Regions from separate parts of the Selenomonas sp. AB3002 genome, predicted to be linked through region 2. Evidence: riboswitches for the same ligand, from Rfam matches in the RefSeq annotation. Region 2 holds a riboswitch; the other holds the start of a gene.
The links. Region 2 has a riboswitch for thiamine pyrophosphate ahead of thiM (hydroxyethylthiazole kinase). Riboswitches for the same ligand answer to the same signal wherever they lie in the genome.
Positions count from the first base shown of each region.

Region 1: linked by a shared signal. The riboswitch ahead of cytX (putative hydroxymethylpyrimidine transporter CytX) and the one ahead of thiM (hydroxyethylthiazole kinase) in region 2 are both predicted to bind thiamine pyrophosphate.

Region 1 is NZ_JNIO01000008.1:1,036,014-1,039,424, reverse strand. It holds gene eno (phosphopyruvate hydratase) at 1-404, shown strand, start outside; gene cytX (putative hydroxymethylpyrimidine transporter CytX) at 626-1,840, opposite strand; TPP riboswitch at 1,918-2,021, opposite strand; gene P159_RS0112890 (putative manganese-dependent inorganic diphosphatase) at 2,213-3,411, shown strand, end outside.
Region 2 is NZ_JNIO01000008.1:826,172-829,582, reverse strand. It holds gene P159_RS0111800 (RsiV family protein) at 1-1,142, opposite strand, end outside; TPP riboswitch at 1,312-1,416, shown strand; gene thiM (hydroxyethylthiazole kinase) at 1,494-2,321, shown strand; gene thiE (thiamine phosphate synthase) at 2,308-2,949, shown strand; gene thiD (bifunctional hydroxymethylpyrimidine kinase/phosphomethylpyrimidine kinase) at 2,954-3,411, shown strand, end outside.

The DNA of each region.
Region 1 (3,411 bases), 210 kb from region 2:
AAGGCTGGCAGCAGATGACCAGGGATCTGGGCGACAAGGTGCAGCTGGTGGGAGATGACCTGTTTGTCACCAACACCAAGCGGCTGAAGAAAGGCATTGAAGGCGGCAGCGGCAACTCTATACTCATCAAGCTGAATCAGATAGGCACCCTTTCCGAGACGCTGGAAGCCATCAAGATGGCCCACCAGGCAGGTTACACGGCCATAGTCTCCCATCGCAGCGGTGAGACGGAGGATACCACCATCGCAGACCTGGCAGTGGCCCTCAATACGGATCAGATCAAGACAGGAGCCCCCTCACGCTCTGAGAGGGTGGCCAAATACAACCAGCTGCTGCGCATAGAGGAAGAACTGGGGGAAAGTGCTGTCTACGCAGGCATGGCTGCCTTCAAGCATAAGAAGTGATGACGTTGTCAAGGCAATGAAGGCCTTCACAAATGGCTGCCTGATCCAAAGCACGGAACCAGGGGCAGGTGCATTTGAAAAGAATGAAATGCGCCAAGCAGCCTAACGGGCTTTGACAAATATGAGAAAGAAAAATCACCTTGCCGAGGCAAGGTGATTTTTTAGCGCATTTGTTTGCTCCTTCAGCCAGGAGCTTCAATCTCACATTGAAGGATATTCCCTCACAGAGCAGCAGGCTCCTCTTTTTCCCTGTGCCTGTTGCTCAGGACAATGGCAGCAGCGCTGAGGCACATGGTGAACAGCATGTCCGGCAGGGTGCTGCCTATGGGCAGGTCGGTTTCCATCAGGAAGCGGTAGAGGAGGAAACCGGCCAGCCACACCAGCAGATTGGACCAGCAGAAAAGACTTGTCTCATAGTTGCGGGAAGCCATGAGATGATTGACCAGCTGTACGGCAATCATGGGGGCAAAGACTGAGCCGATGAAGTAGAGGAAGTCCGTGAAATCCAGCAGGGGCAGGAAGACTGCTCCCCCTGTGCCCAGCAGGGTGACGGCTATGGCCAGGGCTTTTCCCTTTACTTTTGGGGACAGGGCTTCGCCGGATACTCCTGCGGAGTAGGCATCCAGGTAAGTGGTAGTGACAGTGGAAAAGAGGATGATGGCAAGGCCCGCCAGCCCCAGCCCGGACTTCAGCATGATTTGGGCGATATCCGCCTCCCCGAAAGTCAGGGCGGCCCCCAGGCCCATGAGGTACATCCAGGAGCTCACCAGACCGTAGACGATGGTGCTCACTGCCGCTGCCCTGACAGGCTTTTGGGCCTTGCGGGTGTAATCGCTGATAAGGGGCAGCCAGGAAAGGGGCATGGCAATGGAAAGCTCCAGGGCCAGGCCGAAGCTCATGGCTTCAGCAGGCAGGGGGGCAGCCCCGCTGATGCTGGCGAGATTGCTGCTGAGCAGCAGGGTGAGCAGCAGCAGGGCCGCCATGGCCAGGGCGTTCAGCCTGCTCAGATTCTCCAGGCCAATGGCCAGCCACAGGATGATGAGCAGGCCTATCAGCAGGCACCAAAGCTCGTGGCCTGCTCCTAAAAGTCCCCCGGCAGCCAGAGCCCCTTCATAGATCATGATGCCCGTCCAGCCCAAAAGCTGCAGGATATTGAGCCCTGCAAAGAGCAGGGCGCCCCTGCTGCCAAAGGTCATCTTGGCAGCTTCCATGGAACTTTTCCTAACTTTGCCGCCTATGACGCCTGCCCCAAAGAGCAGGGCGCAGCCTATGAGATGCCCCATGAAAATCGCCAGCATCCCCTGGCCGAAGCCCAGAGGGGCCAGGAAGGTGCCGGTCTGTATCTCGGCAATGGAAAGGGCAGCGCCGAACCAAATCAGGCCGTTGGCCCAAAGTGAGGTCCGTTTGGGTGATTGTGTCATCTGACAATTTTGCATGGTGATTCCTCCTTGTGTTGGGGAGGGAAAGGGCAAACGAAAAGGGACTATCCGGCTAAAGTTGGATAGTCCCTTGAAATATCGCTATTCCTGCTTCCCTACGTTGGCATTATCCAAATCAGGTGCGGTCGAAACGCATAGTTTCCTCTCAGCCCGTCTGCGAGCTCCCGTGTATGTGATTGTCTGGCTATACTTTAATACTTTAAGCCGGAGTTGTCAAATCAAATCGCTGGTCTGATTTACCGAGATATCATTGACACATACAAACCCATTTTATCTGTCGACAAGATGGGCATTCTAGCGTTATAATGTATACATACTATAAGAGTCGGGGCTGTTGACGGCATCAGACAAGAGGAGGATTTTTTTTTCATGAAGAGCACGAAACCAATTTATACCATCGGGCATCGCAATCCGGATACGGATTCCATCTGCTCGGCTATCGGTTATGCACATCTCAAGCAGGCACTGGGGGAGAACGTAGTGGCTGCCCGTGCTGGCAAGATCAATGCAGAGACCAAGTACGCCCTGGAGCATTTCCATGTGGAGGAGCCCCTTTTGCTCACCGACCTTTATCCCCGGGTCAAGGATATCACCATCGACTGCAAGATCGTAGTGAAGCAGCATGATACCCTGCGCCATCTGGGTGAGGTCATGCGGGAGCATGATTTGAAGTCCGTGCCGGTCACCGACAGCAAAGGGGTGCTGGTGGGCATCGTCACCGTCAGCGACCTGGCTCAGCGCTACTTCCAGGAACTGGGCATGCAGAATCTGGCCAATATGCGGGTGCGCTATCGCGACATCATCCAGGCTACGGACAGCCAGGTGCTGGTGTCCGGCGAGGAAGGCGAGTTCATCAAGGGCAATGTGCGCATTGCTGCCGGCAGCCTCAACACCATCAAGAGCGTCATCAAGGAGCATGATATTGTCCTCATTGGCGACCGCCACGATGAGACCATCATCGACTGCGTGAAGCAGGGCATTTCCTGCCTGATTGTCACTGGCAATGGCCGCGTTTCCGCTGATGTCATCGAGGAAGCTGAGGAGCGCAATGTGTTCGTGCTTTCCACTCCTTACGACACCTATACAGTGGCCCGCCTGATCAACCAGTGCGTGCCCATCCGCCGTATCATGCACGACAATCCCGTGTGCTTCAAGCCTATGGACCTGCTCTCTGATATCAAAGGGGCCATGGAGGAGAACAATTACCGCAACTACCCCGTGGTGGAAAATGGCCATATCGTGGGCCTGGTAAGCCGTGACCGTCTCATGGTTTCCGAGCGTGAGCGGGTCATCCTGGTGGACCACAACGAGCGCGGCCAGGCCGTAGAGGGCATCGAAGAAGCCAAGATCATGGAGATCATCGACCACCATCGTCTGGGCGGCATCCAGACCAGCGAGCCCATCTACACCCATGCAGAGCCTGTGGGCTGCACAGCCACCATTGTGGCCAATATGCATTGGCACAGGGATATTGACATTCCTGCTTCCATTGCCGGCCTCTTGCTTTCCGCCATTATTTCCGACACGGTGCTCTTCAAGTCTCCCACCTGCACTGAGTATGACAAGAT
Region 2 (3,411 bases):
TAGAAGCCGTTGGGGTTGGTGAGGAAGTTCCAGTATTCCTGTACGGCAGGGGACACGGCGATGGTGTGGCGGAAGGAGTAGGGCAGGGTATCAATATAGCGGACGGAATGGCTGCCAATCTGTACGGCCAGGGTCTTCCTGACGCTGGTGCCAGGCTGCAGGCCATCTATGTAGAGGTAGTTCCTGCCGTCTTCCATGTGGATGAGCACAGGCTCCAGATCCTTGAGAGGGACAGGAATCGCTTCTTCAACGTCATTTACCTTTACATATACAGCCTCATCGGTGAAGCGGAGGCTGATGACATCCCGCTGGCCGTTGTCCTTCAGGGAAGTGACAACGGGATAGTAGCCGATGAAGGGCTGGGCATAGGCGGTGGGAGTTTCGCAATAGGTGCTCTGGAAGAGTGACGGTTTTTCCTTGAACAGGATGGTGGCGGTCAACAGCCCCTCAGCATAGGAAGCGATTTCGTAGGGATTGAAGTAGAAGGTGATTCCCTGAGGGTCAAGTGTCCAGTTCAGGGTACCCTCTGCGGCGCGTTGGGCTATGGTTTCTTCCAGCTTGTCAAAGGGGCTCTGGGGATAGTCCTGGCGGAGACGCTCACAGATGGCTTCAGCAAGGGCGCCCTGATCCGTGATGACTGCTTCCAGAGGCAGCTCCGTGCCGGTGACGGTATTGAGGTTCACCCCATGCCAGGCGTAAATGCCATGGACGCCGCTACCTCCGGTGTAATTGTATTGCAGGAAGCTAACTGCCATGGTATCGGCCCGGCGCATGAGCACGTCAGTATTATACGCAAAGGGGTGATAGTAACTTGGATTTTCCTGGCGGAAGGCGGCTGCTTCTCCCTTCATGCGGGTACGGTTTTCCTGGGCGCACTGCCATTCCTTCTTGTTCATCCTCTCGATGGTCTGGGTGAGCAGTGGGTAGGCTGCGCGAATTTCCTTGTTCACGCCAAGCCCCGCAAAGCTCATGCGGAAGAGTTCGTATTCTCCCCTTCCGTCTCTGTCCATGTCGTTATGATGATGGACCTGCTTGAAGAAACCGCTTATGGCCCTGGGAGCGGCGTCAGCATTGGCGATATAAGCCAATGTGAAGCAGATTGCCCAAAGGAGGCTGGCAACTACCAGCATTATTTTTTTCACGTTTATCCCTCCTAACAATAAATAGATCAGGCTTTATAGTAACCTGACTGCATATTCGTCGCAGACAGGCAAAAATCCTTTAGGTGGGAAAATAAAGGCCGGTTGACGTTTATGCATCCATGTGATAGAATTTCCGCTGTAAGATTGATTTGTTATCACTTTGCGAAAATTGCATACGCAAGGGAGCTCGCAGACGGGCTGAGAGGAAACTGTGCGTTTCGACCTTTGACCTGATTTGGATAATGCCAACGTAGGGAGGGAAAGCTGCAACGAATGTCCTGCATCAGGTTTCGCTGCAGCTTTTTTGTGTGTGATTTTCTTTAAGAGGGCCGGAAACAGGAGGTAATCATCATGCTGGATTTTGAACTTATTCTTGCCAATGTACGCCAAAAAACACCCCTGATACACAACATCACCAACTATGTCACGGTCAATGACTGTGCCAATATCCTGTTGGCTTGTGGCGCTTCGCCTATCATGTCCGATGATGCGGATGAGGTGGAGGAAATCACCTCCATCTGTGGCGGCCTGAACATCAATATCGGTACCCTGAACAGGAACACCATTCCCTCCATGCTTTTGGCGGGTAAACGGGCCAATGAGCTGGGACATCCCGTGCTGCTGGACCCTGTAGGCGCAGGGGCTTCGAAATTGCGCACGGAGACTGCCTGCCAGCTCATAAGGGAGCTGAAACTGGCCGTCATACGCGGCAATGCCTCCGAGATAAAGACACTGGCCGTGGGCACGGGCAGTACCAAGGGGGTGGACGCCGACGAAAGAGACCAGGCTACGGCTGACAATTTGGAGCGCATCATCGCCGAGGCCAGGAAGCTGTCTGTCAGTACTGGTGCAGTGATTGCTATCACCGGTGCAACGGATATCATCGTGGATGGAAAGCAGGCCTGCCTGATTGCCAATGGTCACCCCTTGATGAGCAAGGTCACCGGCACAGGCTGCATGCTTTCCGCTTTGCTGGCGGCTTTTGTGACAGCCAATCAGGAACAGCCCTTTGAAGCCACCTGCGCCGCCGTCATTGCAATGGGGCTCTGCGGCGAAATTGCCCAGCGCCGTCTTTCTTCGCTGGATGGCAACAGCAGCTACCGCAATTACCTTATCGATGCGGTATACAATCTGACCGCAGATCAGCTGCAGGAAGGGGCAAAGTATGAAATGCGCTAAGGAATGGCTTCCTCTCTATGCCGTCACTGACAGGAGCTGGCTGGCTGGCAGGACTCTTTATGAAGTGGCAGAAGCGGCCCTGAAGGGAGGCGTCACCTGCCTTCAGCTGAGGGAAAAAGAGCTGAACCATGAGAGTTTTCTGCGGGAGGCAGGTTCCCTCAAGGAACTTTGCGACAGGTATCAGGTGCCGCTGATCATCAATGATGAAGTGGAAATAGCCATAGAAAGCCAGTCTGCAGGTGTCCATATAGGGCAGCATGATGAACCTGCCGCTGAGGTGCGGCGGCGCCTGGGGCCGGATATGCTGCTGGGGGTCTCGGCCCAGACGGTGGAGCAGGCAGTCAAGGCAGAACGTGATGGCGCAGACTATCTGGGAGTGGGGGCGGTATTTCCCACCGGCACCAAGCTGGATGCGGAGGATGTGAGCTATGACACCCTGAAGGAAATCTGCGCGGCAGTTTCAATTCCTGTGGTGGCCATAGGCGGTATCAAGAGGGAAAATCTGGGCAAGCTGTCAGGCAGCGGCATCCACGGGGCAGCCGTGGTGAGCGCCATCTTTGCCGCCCCTGAGGCAGAGGTGGCGGCCAGGGCGCTGCGCGCAGCGGTGCGGACAGAACTGGGGGTGTGATGCCATGAAAAAAGTATTGACCATAGCTGGCAGCGATTCCGGGGGTGGCGCCGGCATCCAGGCGGATATCAAGACCATGACCATGAACGGGGTCTTCGCCATGAGTGCCATCACGGCCCTGACAGCCCAGAATACTATAGGCGTACAGGGTATCTTTGAGGTACCGCCGGAATTCCTGGCCAGGCAGCTGGACAGCATCTTCACGGATTTGCGGCCGGAGGCAGTGAAGATAGGCATGGTTTCTTCTGCGCCTTTGATTGAAGCCATTGCGGAGCGCCTGGTCTTTTACAAGGCGGAAAACATCGTGGTGGACCCCGTCATGGTGGCCACCAGCGGGGCAAGGCTCATAGCGGAAGAGGCGGTGGAGGCCCTGACATCACGTCTCTTTCCCCTGGCTGCCATACTGACGCCCAATATCCCCGAGGCAGAAGTGCTCTGTGGTGGTCACATTGAGACAGTGCA